Regions from separate parts of the Exiguobacterium sp. UBA6309 genome, predicted to be linked through region 1. Evidence: riboswitches for the same ligand, from Rfam matches in the RefSeq annotation. Region 1 holds a riboswitch; each other region holds the start of a gene.
What was found. Region 1 has a riboswitch for thiamine pyrophosphate ahead of tenA (thiaminase II). Riboswitches for the same ligand answer to the same signal wherever they lie in the genome.

Region 1 (5,623 bases):
CGTAAAGATTTACCGATTGCTCAGGAACTTGAATACTCAGCACGCAATACACACTACGCTCATAAACTGGATGAGATCGAAATCATCATGCTCCAAGACAGCTCAGGGATTGATTTAATCGTCCAAGTCGATCGTCGTGCGCATAGTCTCGGATCATTGTTCAGTGAAATGGCTGGAGCGGATGAGTCGATGATCAAACTCCGCCTATCCAATAGTGAACTGCAGGATCAGTCATTTGTCGAACGCCAGCTGACAAACATCGTGGAGCGCTATAGCTGATCGATCGAATGACTAAAAAGTGATTCCTCTTCAAGGGGAGTCATTTTTTTTTTTCAAATCGGAATGCACAAAAACATTATTAAAACTTATTTGCTAATGTAATCGTTTTCAAATAAAATATTGTTTTAAAACAAGCACCTTGCTATACTGTCCGTATTGAAAAGTATTCCAGTCGTGGTTTGACTAGAGGAGGATGTACATCATGAAAAGGATTGGGCAATTCACGTTAACAGCAGGACTCGCAGCAGTACTCGTCTCAAGTAGTTTGCCTGTCATGGCAGAGGCAGGATCTTCAGCAGATCGGATCAGTCAAAAAATCGACATGATGACACTCGAACAAAAAATCGGACAGATGATCATGCCGGACTTCCGGCAGTGGAATGGCAGTAACCATACGTCGCTTGCTCCGGAAGTCGCGAACATCATCGACCGCTATGATTTAGGTGGCGTCATCTTGTTTGCTGAGAACGTCAGTGAAACCGAACAGACGACAAAACTCGTTCATGATCTGCAAGAAGTCGTCAAACAAGATGACAGCAACGATATTCCGCTCTTTGTCACGATCGACCAAGAAGGTGGCATCGTCACTCGGCTCGGAACAGGAACGAACTTACCCGGCAATATGGCGTTAGGTGCGACCCGTAGTAGTGCGTATGCCAATGATGCCGGTCATATCATCGGTTCCGAACTGCATGCGCTCGGCATCAATGTCAACTTCGGGCCGGTTCTTGACGTCAACAGTAACCCTGGAAATCCCGTCATCGGTGTTCGCTCGTTCTCAAGTGACCCGGAGCTCGTCGGAATGCTCGGTTCCGCTTTGATGAAGGGTATTCAAACTGAAGGCGTCGCAGCGACCGCGAAACACTTCCCGGGTCACGGCGATACGGCGACCGATTCCCATTATGGCTTGCCGGTTGTCGACCGGTCCCTGGAGGAGCTGGAACAAGTCGAGCTCGTCCCGTTCAAGCGAGCCATCGCCGAAGACATCGATATGATCATGACAGGACACATCGGAATGCCGACAATCGAGTCTGAAGTCGTCACGTCAAAAAACGGCACTTTCCCTTTACCTGCGACATTGTCGGATGACGTCATCACGGGCGTACTGCGCGAAAAACTCGGCTACGATGGCATCGTCATCACGGATGCATTGAATATGCAGGCGATCGCCGACAATTTTACGGAATCAGAAGCCGTTCTGAAAACATTTGACGCCGGTGTCGACATCGCGCTCATGCCGACGATTCTTCGTTCCGAGCAGGATGTCATAAAACTCGACCAGATTTTTAAGGACGTGATTGCGGCAGTCAAAGACGGACGTCTGTCAGAAGAACGGATTGATCAATCGGTCGAGCGGATCCTGACGCTGAAGGCAGAACGCGGAATATGGAATGGCACGACGGATACGATATCCTTAGCTGATAAACTCGCGCAAGCGAACCAAATCGTCGGTAGTCCCGAACATAAAGCAAAAGAACGCGCGATGACGGAAGCCGCGGTCACACTCCTGAAAAATGATCAGCGGACGTTACCCTTCAAGCCGAAAAAGAATGCAAACGTTCTTGTGATCGCCCCTGCGACGGATCAAACGGACAGCATGAAAAAGACGATTGCTTCCCTGCCTAAGAACCGGAACTGGCACGTAACGACAGCGAATTACTCGGCTACTACGCTACCGCTCGACCAAAACCCGACACTACGGGCACAACTCGATGCAGCAGATTACATCATCGTTGGTTCAAACGTCAATACGAGTGCCAAACTACTGCCTACTGCACCAGAGCAAGCGATTCCAGCTTCAATCTTCCGGTATGCGAAACAAACAAATACACCATCCGTCTTGCTTAGCCTCCGTAATCCATACGATGTCGCCGTTCAACCGGACGCACCGGCACACGTCCTCGTCTATGGTTTTAAAGGGGATCCGAACGGACCGGACTCTGAAGCAGGCAATCTGAAATCAGCGGGACCGAACCTCCCTGCTGGTATTCGAGCAATTTTCGGAACGTTCAAACCGCAAGGCACCTTACCAGTTGATGTGCCGGTCTTTCAGAACGGTGTCTTTACCGATCAACTGCATCTCGAATTCGGTGATGGCTTTAAAAACTGGAAAAAATGAGAACATGATACACAAAAGACCGAGCCCCCTTTAAAGGATGCCTCGGTCTTTTAATGATTGATACGGATATTCCGCTTCTTCTTTCGCACGATGGTAGACGCGGTATAACCAATAGGTCAGTAATGCATAGACGACAATGACAAGAACAGCAGAAATGTAGCTCCCCATGCTATATGCTACCTTGAAGTTTCGAGTCGTAGCGGATATACCGGACAACACGATTAAAGTTGGAATGATATATCCAATAAATCTTACTTTGACTTTACCCAGCATTCGTTGCACGGCATACGCGGCGCTGATTGCGAGTACGATCACGATGATCTCCATTTCTACCCCTACTTCCGCTAAATGTTATACCTAATTCTACCATCTATCCGTTTAAGAAGATACCGTCCATGCTGGAATCGTCTCGTAAATCGACGTAAACGTTTCTTCCGTCCATCCCATATGCCAAAACAGCAACTCATAATAACAGCTCGTCACGAAATGCTGTTTCATCCGCTCTCGTTCAGCCGAGCTTGCTTGTTCCGCCAACGCATCAAGCCGTGCAATCTGTTCAAAGACGACCTTTTCGAACCATTCCGAACTATATGTGTCGATCCATTGCTGATAGATTTTTTCATCCGGTGTACACGTCAATAATTGTTGTCCAACTTCATAATACAACCAGTAACATGGCAAGATGGCAGCAATCGTCTCACCAAGCGTCCCTTCATTCGCATGATGCATGTGTGAGACGTAAGCATATGCCGTTGGTGCCGGTTCAAATGCTTCAAGATCTGCTTCTGTGATACCGAGCGGCTCGAAAAATGATTGATGCAAGCTCAGTTCTGCCCCATATGTCGAAGTCGCGTGCTCGGCAAGTGTCGCAATCGTCGCAAAGTCATCTGCTTTTGACGCTGCCTTCGCTTGAATCTTCGCAAAGTGTTTTAAGTAATACGCATCCTGCATAACATAATGTCGAAATTTCGAGAGCGGTAACGTTCCCTCGCCGATTCCTTGAACGAATGGGTGGGTAAAACTACTGTCCCAATACGCTTGTGCTGCTTGCTTGATTTCTTGTGTGAATGTCATGATCTCATCCTCCTCTTTTTTATGAAACGAAAAAACACCACCCCGAAACACACGGGCATGGCGCAAGAAGAACAAGACTTGACGCCACTTCCCTCCGTAAGTACGAACTTAATCAGGTTCAAAGGGTCCGAACGTCTTCGTTCGTCTCAGTCGGTCAACCGACTCCCCTAGTGGTCATTATTCGATTCAAATCCACTATAGCATGCTGAAAATGGAAGTCAAGTTGTCCTCTTTTCGCTATACTATGGAGTGTCAGAAGGCGGATATCGTCTCCATCTACAGACCGATTCCGAACTCCTTTCGTTCTCGTACACTAATTTTAGTACCTGATACTATAGTTCATTCTGTTACTTACAATTGGAGGAATTCATTATGCATACACCAACAAAAATCATGGCGTCAGCCGTTATCGCTTCTGCTTTATTACTTCCGACAGCCGCATCCGCTGAGCAAGTCGTTGATAAAACAATCGTCACTCTCGGGGAGTCGCTCGGCGCAAAGGATAAGGCTTGGGTGCTTTCCCGTCTCAATGCACCGGAAGGCATCACGCCGATCATCGCCACTTCTGCTGACGAAGAAAAATATCTCGGGAAAAACATTCCCCAGTCGCAAAAAGGTGGCAACATGTATTCATCCGCTAAAATCGAATTGACGGAAAAAGGTGACGGACTTTCCGTTGCGACGGAAAACATTACGTGGGTGACGAAGGATATGTACTTGAACGCTCTCGTCACGGCAGGTGTCAAAGATGCCGACATCACGATCACTTCTCCTTATAAAGTGACTGGAACATCGGCACTGACAGGAATCATGAAAGCCTATGATCAAACTTCGGCTGAGACCGGAATCAAGCTGAGTGACGAACGGAAAGATTTAGCACAGCAAGAATTATCGGTCACTTCAGACGTCGGGAAGACAGTCGGGACAGATAAAGTCGCTGATTTGATGAATGAGATCAAGGCCGAAATCGCGAATCAAAAACCGGAAACAAAAGTCGAGATCGAAAACCTGATCGTCCAAGTCATTCAAAACAACAACATCCAACTGTCTGATGCACAGATGGATCGGTTGACGAATCTATTCAATCAAATGGAGCAAGCGAACATCAACTGGGGGCAAATCGAGAGTGGACTAAAAAATGCTGGTCAAGACATCCATGCGTTTGCAACGTCCGAGGAGACAAAAGGATTCTTCGCTAAATTATTTGATGGTCTGAGTGACTTCTTCAGCTCGATTGCTGGTGTGTTCAAATAATTCAGACTTCCGCAATTAACAAGATAATGGTAAACTGATTGTATCTGAAACGAAAGGTGGTGTGAAATGATGGACTTTGCTGCGTGCAAACATTGGTTAATGGAACAATTGTATCTGTTGCGCGCGATTTTTCATGGAATGGCGTTCTAAGGCACCCGTCTGCCCTTTTTAGAACTTCATGATTGAAAAATACAGCAAAGCGCATCTTTCACACACTAGGGAGAGTGCTATTTGCGCTCTCCTTTTTTAATGCGCGCGAAAGGATCAACTCATTATGATGATTTGCGACATTCAACATCTGACAAAACAATTCGGAGGCGAAACGATCTTAACGGACGTTTCCCTCTTCTTAAACGAACACGATCGTGTCGGTCTGATTGGACGAAACGGGAGTGGTAAAACGACATTACTCCGCTTACTTGCTCGCCTTGACCAACCGGACGGTGGCGTCATCTATCAAAAGAACGGTTTGACGATTGGCTACTTGGAACAACTTCCCACTTATGCCGAAACGATGACCGGACTCGACGTCCTTTGGACGGCGTTTGAAGAGATCCTCGCAATCCGTTCTCGGATGCAACAGTTGGAGCTTTTGATGGCGACAGCGCCAGATGATCTGGATGCACTACTCGTTCGATATGCGGAAGCGACAAATGCATTCGAACAAAAAGATGGCTATCTACTCGACTCGAAGATCGAGCGCATGGTGAACGGATTACATTTACGTCCGTTACTCACTCGCCCTTTCCATCAGTTGAGCGGCGGTGAGCAAACTAAGATTTGCCTCGGTCGCATGTTGCTGATGGAACCACACCTCCTAATCCTTGATGAGCCGACGAACCATCTTGATTTAGCTGCCGTTGAATGGTTAGAACAATTCTTACGGGACTACACTGG
Region 2 (5,623 bases), on a different contig from region 1:
CAGACACTGCAGACATGGCGTTTCTCCCGGGCGAACAGTGAAAGTAATCCCGTAACTGCCGATGCAGCCGCCGTAAATCCACGGAATCGAGCGCAACAATGCCATATCGTTCATCAGTAAACGAATATCGAAATGATCCGTCGCATCGATGATGAGATCGATATCATCGAGAAGCCATGTCAGCGCTGCCCGGTCGACATCTAATACATGTGCTTCGATCGTCACCGTCGAATTAATCGCTTCAAGTCGCGCTTTTGCAGCAATCGCCTTCGGTACGCTGTGCCGTGCATCATCCTCCGTATAGAGTTGTTGCCGTTGTAGATTACTCCACTCGACATAATCGCGGTCGACGATTCGGACGACGCCGACACCGGCGCGAACGAGTTGTTCTGCCGATGCTGTTCCGAGTGCCCCCATCCCGATGATCAGTACCTTTGCTGTTGCGAAGCGTGCTTGTCCTGCTTCTCCAATCGGTTGAAATCGAGTTTGACGTGAATAACGTGTCATCGAATCAATCCACTCGTTGGACTACTCGCGACTGCATACTGTTTCTTTTCGATTCTTCCCGCTTCGTAGCCGAAGCGCCCTGCTTCGACAGCTAGTCGCATCGCGTGCGCCATCTTGACCGGATCCTGGGCATGGGCGACAGCGGAGTTCAATAAGACACCATCCGCTCCCAGTTCCATTGCATAGGCGACGTCAGTTGGAGAACCGATGCCGGCGTCGACGATGACTGGGACCGACGTCTGCTCGATGATGAACTTTAGGTGGAGCGGATTGAGGATGCCTTGCCCGGAACCGATCGGTGACGCAGCCGGCATGATGGCATGACAGCCGAGTTCCTCGAGTCGTCGTGCAAGGACGACGTCGTCCGATGTATACGGTAAGACGATGAATCCTTCTTTAAGTAGCTCTTCAGAAGCCCGTAACGTCTCGATTGGATCAGGTAGTAATGTCTTATCGCACCCAATCACTTCGACCTTGACCATGTCGCACATATCGGATGCCCGCGCAAGTTTTGCTAGCCGAACCGCTTCTTCCGCTGTCTTCGCACCAGCCGTGTTCGGTAGTAAATCATACTTCGTTAAATCAAGCGACTCCAAGAAATTCGGTTGTTGTTTGTCGAAGAGATCGAGCCGCCGGACGGCGAACGTCAAGATTTGTGAAGCGGACGCATCGATGGCCTCTTGCTGTACCGTAGCATCCGTATATTTCCCCGTTCCGAGTAATAACCGTGATTCGAATGTCTTTTCTCCAATTTTCAACATCTTTATCCTCCTCCTACGAAATGAACGATTTCGAATGTGTCATTGTTCCGAACGACCGTTTGATCGTAAGCTCCGCGGTCGATGATCTGTCGGTTCTGTTCGACGATGACGAGTTTTTCCCCTAAGCCAAGTTGCGTGAGCATGTCCTCAATCGTCTCAATCTGTTCAATGGTATGGTCGTTGCCGTTAATCGTAATATTCATCGGACTTCCTCCTTTAGGATCAACCGTAATGTGTTTGCCAAGACTTCCGCTGTCGCCGGTGCGAGTAATATGCCATGCCGATGATGCCCCGTCGCTATAAAGATCCGACGGGATGAATCGGCGACTCCGATATATGGCAAGCCGAACTCTGTTTGTGGTCGTACGCCTGACCAGACTTCTTCGATGACAGCATCACGGATCGGTGGATAGAGACGCTCTGCTGCTTGAAGCAGTGACGTGACTCCTGCGACACTAACACCGATCGTCTCGTCGTGCGGTAGTTCGGTCGCACCGATCAATATCCGTCCGTCCGCTTTCGGTACGAGGTAGACGGCGTCATCAAACAGGATCGAGCGTAACGGCTGACCCGCGAGACGGACTGCGAGACACTCCCCTTTGACACCGTGCGTCGCTATCGAAATGCCAGCTGTATCGAGCAAGGCTTGGGACCCGCGTCCGGCAGCAACCGTCACCGTTCGTCCCGTCCACGTTCCCGTGTTCGACTCAACCCTAATGAAATCATTACTCTCCTCGATTCGCGTGACGTCCACCTGTTCTTCGATTGGTACCCCACGATTTCGTAAGACATGCATCAATGCAGTCGTTAGTCGTCGCGGATCGATTTGACCGACCGATGGAAATAAGTATTCTTGCTCATTTTGTTTCAATAAAAATGGTTGTTCCCGGTAGCCACAATCGATCCCGGTCTCGCGCGTGAGGCGTCGCGCAAGTAACGGATACAGACGGCGACTTCGCGCAGCAAGCGTATGCAATTCTTCTCTCAGCTCGATGTCCGTCGCAAGCATCCCGGCAGCCGCCCGACTCGTCCCTTGTCCGCATGTTCCGCGATCAAGGACAAGAACGGATTCGTTCTGACAAGCGAGACTGTAAGCAAGCGTCAAACCGATGACTCCACCACCGATGATGATGTGATCCGTCATACCCGTACCCCCTGATAACGCTGAATGGCAGCATGCGGGTCCGCTTGACCGAGAATACCCGATAAGACGGCGACTCCGCTTGCACCGGTCGCTGCGATTTCAGGAATGCGATCAGGAGTGATCCCGCCGATTGCGATGACTGGTTTCGTCGTGAAAGTGACAACTTGCTTCAAGGCATCGATCCCTCGCGGTGGCACGTTTGGTTTCGACGCTGTCGGATAAATATGACCGTACAGCAATCGATCAGCTCCTTCCGCTTCTGCTGCGAGCGCCTCTGCCAGTGAATGGACGGATTTCCCGATGATGAGATTCGGAAAGTGTCGCCGAACATCGCGGACACGTAAGGAACGTCGCGTCAATTGCACACCGATGCCAGCGACATGGGCGACGTCGGTCCGGTCGTGAACGGTTAATTGATCAGACGAATACCCTTGCGCAAGGAGCGCGTCAATCAGTTCTAGCAATTCTGCTGCCGACAAATTCGGTTCTCGAAGATGAAGCTGATCCGTATATGGTTGAAGCGATTGAAAGGTTTCCACTCCATCGCGTGGATTGATGGATCCCGTCGAAATCAGATGTAAACGCATCATGTTCTTCCTTTCCATACGAAAAAGGACCACTCCCGATGTTGAAAGGAGTGGTCCGAAAATGCGCTGAAGCGCTAAGGATATCTAAGGTTTCGAGCCACTTCCCTCCGCTAGTACGAACTAGATCAGGTTCAAAGGGTCCGGATACTTCCGTCTCAGTCTGCTGGGAGACTCCCCTAGTGTCTTTTCGTGTTTAATTGGCTTGCCCCATTAGTCTAGCATGAGTTGCTTTACTTCGCTAGTCCTAGTTGAGCGCTTCCACTTGCTGAATAAGCTCCGATTTCGTCGGTCGCTGTTGCTTCTGGCTGTCGGCATAGGTCTGCTTTAGCTTCAGGATGCGCATTACTTTAGCATCGAGCATCGCAGGCGTCAGCGTTTTGTCTTTAACGGCTTGCATCACTTCGGTGTGGACCTTCGGATAGGCACCTGCTTCCGAAAACATCGCCATATCAGCTCCATTGACAAGTGCTTGCCGTGCCGCTTCCGCGAGACCATATCGTTTCGTGATCGCCCCCATGACAAGGTCATCCGTGATGATGACACCCTTGAATCCGAGTTGTTGACGCAAGAGGTCAGTCAAGATCGGCTTCGAGAGCGAAGATGGATTTTGGTCGTCATACGCGGGATAGAGAATATGGGCGACCATCACCATCTCGGCGCCCTCTTGAATCGCTTCTTGGAACGGTAACAGTTCCGTTCGCTTCAGTTCTTCCTTTGATGCTGTCACTTTCGGCAAACCGACATGGGAATCGACACTCGTATTGCCGTGACCGGGAAAATGTTTGACGACCGGAATCGTTCCCGTCTCTTGCATCCCGTGCATCAGGGCCGTACCGAGAGTCGCGACGGTCTTCGGATCAGCACTTAACGCACGGTCGCCGATGATTGGATTGTTCGGATTGCTATTGACGTCAAGGACCGGTGCGAAGTCCATGTTGAACCCATAAAATCGTGACAGGTGACCGAGTTTACGTCCGACATCTTCCATTTTTGCAGCATCTGCACCTTGTGCCATCCGTTGACTCGTCGGGAGACGTAACCGTTGATCCGGTACTCGGCTGACCCGTCCGCCCTCTTCATCAACCCCGACGAAAACATACGGTTTTTGGTTCGTTTCTTGAATGGCACGCGTGAACGTCAAGAGTTGATCTTCTGACGTAATATTCCCACCAAGCAGTAAGACCCCACCGATCGCATGCGTCTGCAACAATTTCCGGTCAGCTGCTGAAAGTTCCGTGCCGGCAACTCCGATATAGAGCAATTGATCGATCTTTTCTGACGTCGACATCGCTTCAAGTTGCTGCTTTAATCGTGCTTGTTGTCGTTCTTCCTTTGTCGGCTCAGGCTTTGATTTCTTCGCCTCCGTCGGTTGCTTCGTTGCTGGTTGTGATGGTTTCGTTGGTTCCGTCGTCTCCTGCGCACACCCTGCAAGCAACAGGCAACCGATCAGTGCTACTTTCTTCACAAAGGATCCTCGCTCCGGACACCATTGATGGAATAATAGACGGAAATCTCAGCGTTCAAGGATTGCGAAACCGAACAATATTTATCTTTTGATAACGAGATGGCGCGACGGACCTTATCTTCCGGGAGATCACCTTCAAGCCGGTAATGAATCGAGATCGACGTAAAGCGCCGCGGATGATCCTCTGCCCGTTCCCCTTCGATATCCATTTCGAAATGAGTGATCGTCAAGCGCATCTTCTCTAAAATCGAGACGATGTCGATTCCAGTACAGCCGGCAACGGCATGTAGCAGCAGTTCAGTCGGTCGTGGTGCTTGATTTTCGCCACCGTTCTCCGGTGCTGCATCCATCGCAAGATGATGCCCTGATTCCGTCTGTCCACTAAACCCCATCTGTTTGTTCCATGTCACTGTCGCTTGCATCGTTTCCACTCCTTTGTCAGTAGTCTTCTTCTGTAGTATACGCAAAAAACAGCAAGCCTGGAAATTCACACGCTATTTCGAATAATGGTTCTTTTCCCGAATTCTCGCTTTGCGATACCCGACGAAATCGTTTCATGCTATCCTGTTACTCATAGTTTCGCGCGCAAGCGCCAGAATTGAGGAATCATCCATGTCACCTACTACTCGTTTAAGTCGACGCGATTGGCTGTTGATCGCCACGTTGTCGCTCCTGACGTTCGTTCTCGGAACAAGCGAATTCGTCATCGTCGGGATCCTCGCTGAAATCTCCTCAGCTCTTAATATCACGATCGCAACAGCCGGTACGCTCGTCTCGGCCTTTGCCATCTCCTTTGCGATTGGTACACCGATTGTCATGTCGCTGACCGGTCACTTGGAACGGCGTCGCCTGATTCTACGTCTGTTACTCGTTTGGGTCTTACTGAACCTTGCCAGTAGTTTTGCTCCAAGTTACGAAGTATTGCTCGCCACCCGCATCCTGACAGCCATCCTGACCGGTGTCTTGATCTCGCTCGCAATGGTCGTCGCAAGCGATGGCGTACCTGTCGCGAAGCGCGGTGTCGCCGTTTCGTTCATTTTCGGTGGTTTTACACTCGCGAACGTCCTTGGTGTTCCGATCGGTACGTTCATCGGTCAACACGCTGGCTTCGCAGCCACGTTTTGGCTGACGACAGTCATGGGAATGATTGCGTTCCTCG
Region 3 (5,623 bases), on a different contig from region 1:
CTGCTTTTCCCTCTTGTACATGCTCCATCGCCATATGAACAAGCGACGACACATGATGGTCATCTAAAGAATAATACACGACTTTTCCATCTTTACGAAACTTGACGAGCCCTTGTTTTAACAGGGAGCGAAGATGATGAGATGCTGTCGCAATCGAGCAGTCGACAGAAGCAGAGACATCACAAACGCACAATTCCTCTTCGATCGTCAACGCATAAACGATTCGTAGTCGTGTCGCATCTGAAAGGATCTTAAATAATTTTCCGATTTCAAGCGTCGGAATCGTATCAACGACTTGTCCAATCTCAGACGCACGCTGTTCATCAATAGCAATCGTTTCACAACGGGGAATGTCCATGTCCGTCACCTCGTTTCTATTTCTATATTGCACCATGAGAAACAGGACATTTGCAAGTTCAGCGCATCCGCCTACGAATGAGCCAAAATACAACCCATCCCCCTACGTAATCACCGATATCCCAAACGATTCGATTTTGATCGACCGCACGTACACCGATATCGATGATCTTCGTACTCTCCAATCGATTCCTATAACGCTTACGTAATCGAGCAGGAATCGGGAGACGAAGCAGTATTCGATAATAGATGTCTAAGTGGGTGTGTCCCCAAATTTCTGTAGCGATCGAACTTGTCTTGATATACAACGGACGTTTGTAGCGTCTTTCATACTTTTCCTTCAGCAAGAGAGCCATTTCATAAGATACACGATTAGGACGCGGAAATAAAATTTTCCCCAAATGGTAGATCCCGCGATTATCTACGCGAATGATTTGTGGTTCCAATCGATACCGGATCCAATAGCCCCGAAAACGGATCGTCTGCCATTTCAATACAATCACCTCTGAACGGATTATACCCTGTTCTGAAGAGATTGATGCCATTCCCGTACAGCATCTGTCATATGTTGTGCAGCACGCCGTCGATCTTCTTTAGCAAAAATTTCCGAGATGACCGCATATCCTTCTAATGGGATAGGAAGAGAAGCGACATTCGTTGCCGTAATTCCGCCAATGCCGATTAAAGGTAAGCACACGGCTTCGCGAATCGCTTGAAGCATCGTGTGTGACATCGAGTCGGCGTCTGCTTTCGATGACGTCGCAAATAGAGAACCTACACCTAAATAAGATGCTCCATCTCGTTCTGCTTCAATCGCTTGCGCGACGGTTGCTACCGATACGCCGATCACAGTGTTCGGTAAGAGACGTCGCGCTGCGGTTAGAGGAATATCTTCTTGTCCGATATGCAAACCAGCTCCGACAAGTAACGCAATATCAATTCGGTCATTGATAATCAAAGGAACATCATGACGATCCGTCAGTCTCTTTAACCGGACTGCCTGTTCGAAGAATTCCTTTCCCTGCGCTGTTTTTTCCCGTAATTGTATAATCGTTGCACCACCTAAAATCGCTTCTTCAACCACCGTTTCGATTGCAACTCCCGGATGATATCGACGATCTGTCACCGCATAAATGGAATAATCAATTGACATGTTCTACCACCTCCATCAAATCTTGCTCCGTCATCAGACTGATTGCATTGAACAACTCTCGTTTGAAATTACCTAGACCTTTTTCTGATGCTGCCTGTTCTCCTGCTTTTCCCATGATAAATGTTCCGTGGACTGCTGCCTCAAATGCAGAATATCCTGCACCAAGAAAACTCGCAATCAAAGAAGCTGTCATACACCCCGTACCTGTGACGTCTCCGAGACGCGGCGTACCTACTTGTAGTTCCACTTCGCGCATGCCATCCGTGATGTAGTCGATTGGACCTGTGACGACAATGACGGACTTTTGTTTACGAGCGAATGCACGAATGATTTCTCGATCCATGATCTCATCACTAGCAGCATCGACTCCTTTTGTTCGTCCATTCTCCCCAAGCAATGTCTTGATTTCTGAAGCATTTCCTTTAACGACCGTACATCCGAGTCTACTCAATTCTTTTGAAAAGGACGTACGCAATGATGTGGCTCCCGCTCCAACTGGATCAAGGATGATCGGAACGTTCAAGCGTCTCGCTTCGCTTGCGGCGAGTCGTTGAGCTGCTTGCATGTCTGCATCAATTGTTCCAATGTTCAAGACAAGAGCTTGCGCGCGTCGAACCATCTCTTCCACTTCGCGAATATCCTCCGCCATGACTGGAGATGCGCCAACGGCAAGTGTGACATTGGCGCAATCATTGATCGTGACTGTGTTCGTCAAATGATGAATGAGTGGTTTGTGTTTAAGAATGGTCGTAAACATGTGAATCCCTCCAAAGTGAATGAAAATGATGTGTCGGTCCAATCCCTTGTCCGAGAGCAAATCCATGACGAATCGCCTCTGTAACATACTTCTTGGCCTGACGTACACTGTCCGTTAAAGCTTCTCCAAGTGCCATCCGTGCCGCAATCGCTGCAGATAAGGTACAGCCTGTTCCGTGAGTATGTTGATTATCTAACCGATCTGATGTGAAACGGTATTCTTCTTGCCCGTCCCATAATAAATCCGTGGCAGCTCCCGGTAGATGTCCACCTTTTAGCAAGACAGCTCCAGTCTCCATAGCCAACTGATGCATCGCCAGTCGCATCTCCTCTAAATTAGTAACTGATTGCCCTGTTAAGCGCTCTGCTTCCGGTAAATTTGGTGTGACGAGTGTCGCAAGTGGCAGTAACTCCGCGATTAGTGCTTCCTCTGCCTCCGTCCGCAATAGGGCATGCCCGCCTTTTGCGACCATGACAGGGTCTAGTATGATTGGAACTGTCTGTTTGCGAAGATGTGTTGCAATGACGTGAATCGTTTGTGCATTCGAGACCATACCGATTTTGATAGCATCCACACGAATATCTGAAAAGATTGAAGCTAATTGGGCATCAACGATTTCCGATGATAACTCTTCTACTGCTTGAACGCCCAGTGTATTTTGAGCCGTTACCGCTGTCAAAACACTCATCCCATAAACGCCCAATGCCGAAAATGTCTTTAAATCTGCCTGAATTCCAGCTCCACCACCGGAGTCAGATCCCGCAATCGTCAATACATGTTTCATATTTTTCTCACCTTTCCATCGAGCAATGTAAGGGAGTTGTTACCGACAAAAAAAGCGTCGACCGCTGTAAAAAAGCAGTCGACGCTATACGAAATCGTTATCCAACCACTTCGGTATCCGTTCGGCTCAACTTTCCTACGCTGGTATTATCCAGTTCAGGTAATAGGGTCGAAAACAGATTGGTTTTCCTCTCAGCCGGATTCCTCCAGCTCCCCTAGTTGCTCAAGTATTCATTTCGCCTTAACTGTAGCATAGCGGCAAGAAAAAAACGAGCCGAAGCTCGTTTTGAATTATAGATATGCTAATGGATTAACTGCATTCAGAGGAGAAGAGGCACTGTACTGATAGCCTCCGACATGTAGTTCGAAATGCAAGTGTGGTCCTGTTGAATTCCCAGTACTACCAAGTGTTCCAACTTGCTGACCTTGAGAAACTGTTTGTCCTGCATGAACAGATAACGAACTCATATGAGCGTAGACTGTCGTATAGACTTTCCCGTCAAGGAAGTGAGAAATCATGACGTGATTTCCATAAGGCCCACCACCTGAAGCTGTAATGACCGTTCCAGCTGCTGCTGCGACGATTGGTGAGCCGACCGAACCACTGAAATCGACACCATTATGGAACGTATAGCCGTTCGCACCGCTTGCTGGTCCAAACCCTTGTGATACGCCACCAGAAGATGGACGAACGAATTTCCCACCGCTCGAAACAACGGGTGAAGCAACTGAAGTAGGTGATTCTGAACTCTTACCTGCTTGTTTTGCTGCTTGAGCATTCGCTTTAGCGGCTTTTTCAGCTGCTGCTTTCTCGGCTGCTGCTCTTTCAGCCGCCACTTTAGCTGCTGCCTTCGCTGCCGCAATCGCACGTTCTTGAGCTTCAAGTGTCGCTTGTAGTTCTTTCGCGTCTAGAAGTTCTGTCGTAAACTTCGTCTTACCTTTTCTTAATTTTTTAAGCGTAGCACTGCGTTCTTTCATTTGAACTTTCAACGCTTTTTTTTGTTCGATTAATGTTTTCTTCTCTTCAACCTGCTCCGCCTTTTTTTCAACGAGCGCTTGTTTTGCTTCCGCTAGCTTTTGTTGGGTTGCGATGTAATCCGAAATCATTTTATCATCTTGCTCCGCGATTTTTTTCCCTGCCATGACACGACTAAATAAATCGCCTAAATCCTTCGATCCAAAAATGACTTCTTCCCATTTGATTGAGTTTCCATCGTTTTCTTGGAAGACACGTAGACGATCACCGAGTAGTTCTTCTTGTTTTTTCAACATCTCTTCGTAGCGAACGATGTCTGCTTTTAATTCATCGATTCGCAAATTCAATTTCTCGATTTGTTTATTTTTTTCGGAAATCTGAAAAATCTTTTCGTTGATCGCTGCATCGATTCGATTGATTTGACGTTGTTCTTTCGAAATTTTCGACTCTTGTTTTTTAATTGCTTTTTCTAATTTACGTTGTTCTGCGGCATTTTCAGCCTTTTTTTCTTTGATCGTTGCTGCCGCAATTGGTTGTGTTCCTGTTATAAGTAATGCTCCTAAAACAATGGTAGAAATTAGTTTTTTTAGCATATATCGTTTTCCTCACTTATGTTTTTCATATTTTATTATAGTATTCAAGTTTCTCTCATATCTGAAATAGATTATAGCACCCTAATCGTTTCAAAAAAATTTCATTTACATTTCAAATGAAAACGTTTTTTGTAATATAATCATTTATTTTTTGAAAATCGCAAAAAAAAGAACCGCTGCATAAGCAACGATTCTTTACTGTTTAAAACATCGTCATTGGGTTCACTGAGCTAGCTGGACCAGTTGCACTATAGCTGTATCCACCGACGTGGATTTCAAAGTGTAAGTGTGGACCAGTTGAATTCCCAGTGCTTCCACGTAAACCGATTTGTTCACCTTGACTGACGCGTTGACCTGCGTGAGCATTGAGTGCGCTCATATGAGCATACAATGTTGTGTACGTTTTACCGTTTAATTGGTGGGCAATCATGATGTGGTTTCCGTAAGGACCACCACCTGATGCTGTAATGACTGTTCCTGTTGCAGCTGCAACGATTGGAGTTCCAACCGGACCACCAAAGTCGATCCCGTTATGGAACGTATAACCGTTTTCTCCACCTGCTGAGCCATAGCCTTGCGTGACAGCCCCAACCGTTGGATGGATGAACAGACCACCGGATGATGGTGACGGTTTAGGTGTCGCAGGTGCTGACGGTGTTGGCGCAGCTGGTGTAGATGCTTTTGGAGTCGATTGTTTCGTCGAACCAGAAGGTTTCGCTGCTTGCGACGCTTTCTCTTGTGCTGCCTGCTGAGCCGCTGCTTCTTTAGCTGCTTGTTGCTCAGCTTCTTTTTGAGCCGCTGCTTGAGCTGCTTCAGCTTCTGCTCGCGCTTTTGCTTCACGTGCTGCTTGAGCTTGACGCTCTTTTTCGATCCGTGCTTCACGTTCACGTGCTGCCTTTTCAGCTGCAATCGCTTTTTCTTGAGCAATCAAAATTTGCTGGACTTCTTTTGCATCCATCAATTGTGTTTCAAATTTCGCTTTTTTCTTACGTAATTCTTTTAAG
Region 4 (5,623 bases), on a different contig from region 1:
CGGTCTCGGGGTCATTTCAGACCTATACGACCCGCTTTATCGGACCAGGGGTCGGCTTTGCCGTCGGTTGGATTTACTGGCTCGGCTGGGCTGTGACGGTCGCACTTGAAATCACAGCTGCAGGTAGTTTGATGGACCGTTGGTTTCCGAATGTGCCGGTCGTTGTCTGGTGTACCGTCTTTACGGTCTTGTTATTCGGTTTAAACGCCGTCTCCGCCAAAGCGTTCGGGGAAGCGGAATTCTGGTTCTCAAGTTTAAAGGTACTCGCCATTCTTTTCTTCATCATTCTTGGTGGCGCAGCTTGGTTTGGCTGGTTACCGATGGAAGCAGATCGTCCATCCTCATTGTTTGCAAACTTCACGGCAAGCGGTTGGTTTCCGAACGGAATTCTCGGTGTCTTGACGACGATGATTGCTGTCAACTTTGCTTTTCAGGGGACCGAATTGATCGGTGTCGCGGCTGGGGAGTCCGATAAGCCTGAAAAATCGATTCCAAAAGCTATCCGGAATACAGTTTGGCGCACGTTCATTTTCTTTGTCTTATCGATCACGATCGTCGGTGCATTGATTCCGTATGAGACGGCTGGCGGAGTCAGTAGTCCATTCATCATGGTCTTTGATGCGATCGGCATCCCGTATGCCGCTGACTTGATGAACATCGTCGTCTTGACAGCACTATTATCCGTCGGGAACTCGGGATTGTATGCCGCGACCCGAATGTTATGGGCAATGGCACAAGAAGGGATGATTTCAAAGAAATTATCTTATGTTAATGCCCGTGGTGTGCCGATGCGCGCTTTACTCTTTACGATGATGTTTGCGATGTTATCTCTTCTGACAGCTTTTTTCGCAGAGGATACCGTCTTTATCTGGCTCTTGTCTTTAGCTGGACTCGGTGCTCAAGTCGGTTGGATTTCAATTTCCGCTTCGCAACTTGCGTTCCGCCGTCAGTTCATCCGAAACGGACATGATCTATCCGAACTAAAGTTCAAGACGCCATTCTATCCAGCATTACCGTTGATATCGTTGACACTTAATGTCGTTGTCCTTTTCAGTCTTGCGTTTCAAGCGGATCAACGAATTGCTTTATACATCGGTGTTCCATTTTTCCTCGTCATGTGGGGAAGCTATCATCTGTTCGTTAAAGGAAAACACCTATCGGCTCAAAGTGACATTCGAGTCGCCCCTTCCCAACTCGAAGAATAATGCCATATGAAAAGAGGCCGCGGTATCATCCACGGCCTTTTTTCATATGCTTGTTCTATTCCTTAAGTGTTCGCATCATCAATAGTTCTCCTTGATGGAGCTCTACTGTCGCTTCTGACGTACTCCATTCATTACTGACGGTCAAGGAACCTCCGACCGGAACAGGATGCATATCAAGTGGATATTTGACTCCAGCTAAACTCAAGATTGACGGCACAAGTGGAATGAAAGAAAGATAATGATAGATTTCGGCTTCGACTGCATACGATCCTACTGCCAAATATCGCACCTCTTCCCGTTTCGTGACGAGTCGCGCTTCAGGGTATTGCTTCAATAAATACACATTTTGAACGGTCATGTCGAGTCGTCCACCTGTTGCTCCGACGATGATAGTATCATCAAATCGTTTCATCTCTGATACTGTACGAAGGGCGAGTTCGAGATCCGTCTCATCTTTCTCAGCCGGATGAACGATTGCTCCTTCAGGTACGTAACCAAGCGAATCAAAATCACCGATCGTCATGTCGCATGTCAGCCCAAACAATTCAATAGTCTGAACACCACCATCGACACCAATGATGAAATCACTAGACTGACAAAGCATCCGCAAATCAGGCACTTCTTCTTGAGGACCGGCGCACACGAGAATCGCCCGCATCTCAGACGCCTCGTGCTGAATAACGTAGTAAACGTGGCGCAGTTGTAAAGAGGAGACCCGCGACGACACCGCATAAAACATAAGATGGTACCATGTATGTCGCGTTATAAACTAATGAATATGGCACGACTGGACCTTCTGCATATTTCGCGAAGAACACGATTCCGCTGATGACATGACAGATATAACGGAGTCCTGCGCCTAATAGTGTTGCAAGGAGAACGAACGCCATCAAACGTTTCTTTTGTCCGTTACGTGCAGTTTGTCTAACCTGACGGGCGAACAGACCGCTCAGTCCGACGACACCGTATGCAATCGTGTAATCGAGTAATGGTTGGACGATCGTCAAGACTTGTGGGGCGAACATCAGTTGGATCGTACCAACAAGCGCTCCTGTGACGACACCTCCGATGACACCGTGGCGAAATGCCATGACAAAGATCGGTAACATCGCTAAGCTGATTGAACCGCCTTGTGGCATTTTAAATGGAATCAGTAAATCAAAGACGACCCCGAGACTTGCGAAGATGGCAATTTCCATCATCATTTGTAACCGTTTCATGCTATTTCCTCCTTCATTGTACGAGAGGACGCAAAAAGGCAATACGACGAACGCCGTACTGCCTGCGTGCGCCACATCCCTACGTCCGTTTGAACGGAACAGGTTCGAAGGGTTAAAGTCTAAAAGACTCCTCTCAGCCGCTTTTCAAGCGACACCCCTTGCGGTCATCATATTTCGTTTTCTCGTTCTTATTATACGGCAGCCCCTTGACGAATGCTAGTGATCGCTTCCGCATAATCTGGTGCATTGTAGATTGCTGATCCCGCGACAAGAACGTTCGCGCCGTTTTCGATGCAAAGTTTTGCTGTTTCCGGGTTGACGCCACCATCAATCTCGATTTCAAATGTCAGATCACGATCTGCTTTCATTTGTGCAAGTGATGCGAGTTTTGGCATGACATTCTCGATGAAGGCTTGTCCACCAAAGCCCGGATTGACCGTCATCAATAAGACCATATCGACATCCTCAAGGACGTGTTCAATCGTCGATAATGGCGTGTGAGGATTCAAGACGACCCCTGCTTTTGCACCGGATAGCTTGATTTGTTGTAAAACACGGTGGACGTGGTTCGTCGCTTCGACGTGGAACGTCACGATATCTGCCCCTGCCTTAACGAAATCTTCAACGAAACGTTCTGGCTGGTCAATCATTAAATGGACATCAAGGACCATATCCGTCTTTTGACGTAAACTGCTGAGCACAGGTAGTCCAAACGAGATATTCGGTACGAACTGACCATCCATGACATCGAAATGGATATAGTCCGCGCCTGCTGCCTCGACTGCTTTGACATCACGCTCAAGATTCGCAAAATCTGCTGATAAGATAGATGGTGCAATTTTAATCATCTTCAATACCTCCGGGCTCGATTCTTGATTTCGTCTATAAACATACCATAGTTCTCATAACGAGAGGACATGATTTCTTGTGCTTCGACGGCTTCCTTGACAGCACATCCGGGTTCATTCAAGTGCAAACATCCTCGATACTTACATTCGTCCTGTACAGCCACGAATTCAGGAAAACTCCACCGTACATCCTCGATTTCCATATCATATGGAAAATCAAGGTTCGAGAAACCTGGTGTATCAGCAATCAAGCCTTCGGCAAGTGGCATCAACGTGACGTGTCGTGTCGTATGCCGCCCACGTCCGAGTGATTTCGAAATCGCACTCGTCTCTAAGTCGAGTGTTGGTTCAAGTGCGTTCAAGAGCGAACTTTTCCCAACTCCAGATTGTCCGGCAAGAACACTCGTTTTCCCGGCCAGTAACGGACGGACTTGCTCAACACCCGACAACGTCTCACTGGATGTCTCGATGACCGTATATCCAATCTTCCGGTAAGCGGCAATTGCCTTTCTAACTGCAGGACCTTTGACATCATCAAGCAAGTCCATCTTCGTTAACAGGATGACGGGTTGGATTTCCTTCGCTTCGATCAAGACGAGGAAACGATCGAGCAAGTGCGCTGAAAAATCAGGTTCTGCAGCCGAGACGACAAGCAACGCTTGATCGATATTCGCGACAGGCGGGCGTACTAAAAAGTTGTCCCGCTCCTTCACTTCGAGAATATACCCGGTCTCACTTTCGATATGAAGAACGACTTCGTCTCCAACGACTGGACTGATGCCGCGTTTTCGGAAATTCCCTCTTGCCCGTGAACGGACCTCTCCTTCTGGTGTCATGACATCATAAAAGCCACCCTGCAGGCGTATGATCGTTCCTTCTCGATTCTCTTCGATGCGTTGTTCCGTCATCCTATGCACTCCTTTTTCATCACATTCACTGTGCGTCTTTTGCTTGATTGTACGTGATGGTTTTTGAACGATACACCGTATCGTCTTTATAAATCGTAATCTTGCCTTCTTCTCCCGGATCAATCGTCACCGGCACGTCGAATGTCTCATCTTGGTCAATTGATTCCTCGATGACGGTCCGCTTCCCTTTCGCATCTTCCGTCTCAATCCGGATGACTTGTTTCGGTGGTTCCTCGTCCTCGTTCTCGCTGACCGCGTCATAGACGACCTTTTCAGGGAACGTCGCTGTCAACGTTTTTTCTTCCTCACCTTTTGAGATGAAGACCGTCACGGAGTCGTTCGGTTCGACTTGAGTCCCTGCTTGTGGGAATTGACGGATAACTTGATCGAGTTTCACGTCGCTAGAAAATTCTTGCTCGAACGTTCCATCGAGCCCTTTTTCGTCCAGGTAGGCTTTTGCTTCGTCACTCGATAAGTTCGTCAAATCCTTCAACTCGAAGGAAGATGTTCCTTCCGAGACGGTGATCGTAATCGTTTGTTCTTTCGCGATGACCTCCGTACCAGCCGAGATCGATTGCCGGATCACATTACCTCGCTCGATTTCATCCGACTTTTCACGTTCGACCTCGACTTTAGCGAATCCAGCCTCTTTTAACGTCTCAATCGCCTCTTTTTCAGCGTCATCTGTCACATCCGGTACTTCGACCGGAGCACTTCCGGTAGAGACGACCAAGTTGACTGTCGAGCCCTTCTTGACCTGTGCGTTTTCACGCGGTGTCTGACTGATGACGTCTCCCTCATCGACCGTATCACTGTTTCGTTCTGTCGTCTCGACAACAAATCCAAGTTTCTCAAGCTTCGTTTCCGCTTCATCTCCATCCGTTTTGACGACGGACGGTACCGTAACGGTAGGATCCGGCCACATCGCAAACGTCGTAGCCGCTCCACCGAGTAATACCAGTAATAATAGGATGACCCACCAGCGTTTTTTCTTTTTCTTTTCTGACGGTTTCGGTTGAACGGTCGTGACGACAGGTGTGTCCGGTTCCGCTTTTGATTCTTCTGGCACTTGTACAGGTGATAAGACCATCGTCTTTTCCATCTCATCCTCTTCTGCACCTCGGATGCCTTCACTTGCTCGTTCGTCAGACAACGCCGTCACCATATCTGCCTTAAAGGCTGCGACGGACTGCTGACGGTCATGCGGTGCTTTTGCGAGCGCCTGCATGATACAGTTCTCAAGCGCTTGTGGCACTTTCGGATTCAAGACGGATGGACGACGCGGTGTATCTTGCAGATGCTTCAAAGCGATTGCAACCGGTGAATCACCCTCGAACGGTACTTGTCCTGTCACAAGTTCGTATAAGACAGCACCAAGCGAATAGATATCCGACTTCTCATCGGCAAATTTACCTTTTGCTTGTTCTGGCGAGAAGTAATGG

Region 2: it holds a riboswitch for thiamine pyrophosphate, as region 1 does, so the genes downstream of both, B3M90_RS00790 (thiamine phosphate synthase) here and tenA (thiaminase II) in region 1, are expected to answer to the same signal.
Region 3: it holds a riboswitch for thiamine pyrophosphate, as region 1 does, so the genes downstream of both, thiD (bifunctional hydroxymethylpyrimidine kinase/phosphomethylpyrimidine kinase) here and tenA (thiaminase II) in region 1, are expected to answer to the same signal.
Region 4: it holds a riboswitch for thiamine pyrophosphate, as region 1 does, so the genes downstream of both, thiT (energy-coupled thiamine transporter ThiT) here and tenA (thiaminase II) in region 1, are expected to answer to the same signal.

The regions. Positions count from the first base shown of each region.
Region 1 covers NZ_DJTL01000013.1:5,779-11,401, reverse strand. The annotation lists gene B3M90_RS03680 (sporulation protein) at 1-279, shown strand, start outside; gene B3M90_RS03675 (glycoside hydrolase family 3 protein) at 482-2,398, shown strand; gene B3M90_RS03670 (hypothetical protein) at 2,429-2,725, opposite strand; gene tenA (thiaminase II) at 2,777-3,472, opposite strand; TPP riboswitch at 3,545-3,651, opposite strand; gene B3M90_RS03660 (DUF1002 domain-containing protein) at 3,845-4,726, shown strand; gene abc-f (ribosomal protection-like ABC-F family protein) at 5,004-5,623, shown strand, end outside.
Region 2 covers NZ_DJTL01000005.1:127,443-133,065, reverse strand. The annotation lists gene B3M90_RS00810 (ThiF family adenylyltransferase) at 1-507, opposite strand, end outside; gene B3M90_RS00805 (thiazole synthase) at 504-1,268, opposite strand; gene thiS (sulfur carrier protein ThiS) at 1,271-1,471, opposite strand; gene B3M90_RS00795 (FAD-dependent oxidoreductase) at 1,468-2,412, opposite strand; gene B3M90_RS00790 (thiamine phosphate synthase) at 2,409-3,002, opposite strand; TPP riboswitch at 3,085-3,187, opposite strand; gene nagZ (beta-N-acetylhexosaminidase) at 3,244-4,464, opposite strand; gene B3M90_RS00780 (OsmC family protein) at 4,461-4,886, opposite strand; gene B3M90_RS00775 (MFS transporter) at 5,077-5,623, shown strand, end outside.
Region 3 covers NZ_DJTL01000032.1:76,638-82,260, reverse strand. The annotation lists gene B3M90_RS11340 (ArsR/SmtB family transcription factor) at 1-358, opposite strand, end outside; gene B3M90_RS11335 (hypothetical protein) at 417-665, opposite strand; gene thiE (thiamine phosphate synthase) at 872-1,510, opposite strand; gene thiM (hydroxyethylthiazole kinase) at 1,500-2,267, opposite strand; gene thiD (bifunctional hydroxymethylpyrimidine kinase/phosphomethylpyrimidine kinase) at 2,248-3,051, opposite strand; TPP riboswitch at 3,167-3,277, opposite strand; gene B3M90_RS11315 (murein hydrolase activator EnvC family protein) at 3,342-4,619, opposite strand; gene B3M90_RS11310 (murein hydrolase activator EnvC family protein) at 4,822-5,623, opposite strand, start outside.
Region 4 covers NZ_DJTL01000017.1:116,420-122,042, reverse strand. The annotation lists gene B3M90_RS04915 (amino acid permease) at 1-1,205, shown strand, start outside; gene B3M90_RS04910 (thiamine diphosphokinase) at 1,261-1,863, opposite strand; gene thiT (energy-coupled thiamine transporter ThiT) at 1,865-2,425, opposite strand; TPP riboswitch at 2,485-2,594, opposite strand; gene rpe (ribulose-phosphate 3-epimerase) at 2,617-3,273, opposite strand; gene rsgA (ribosome small subunit-dependent GTPase A) at 3,276-4,181, opposite strand; gene pknB (Stk1 family PASTA domain-containing Ser/Thr kinase) at 4,207-5,623, opposite strand, start outside.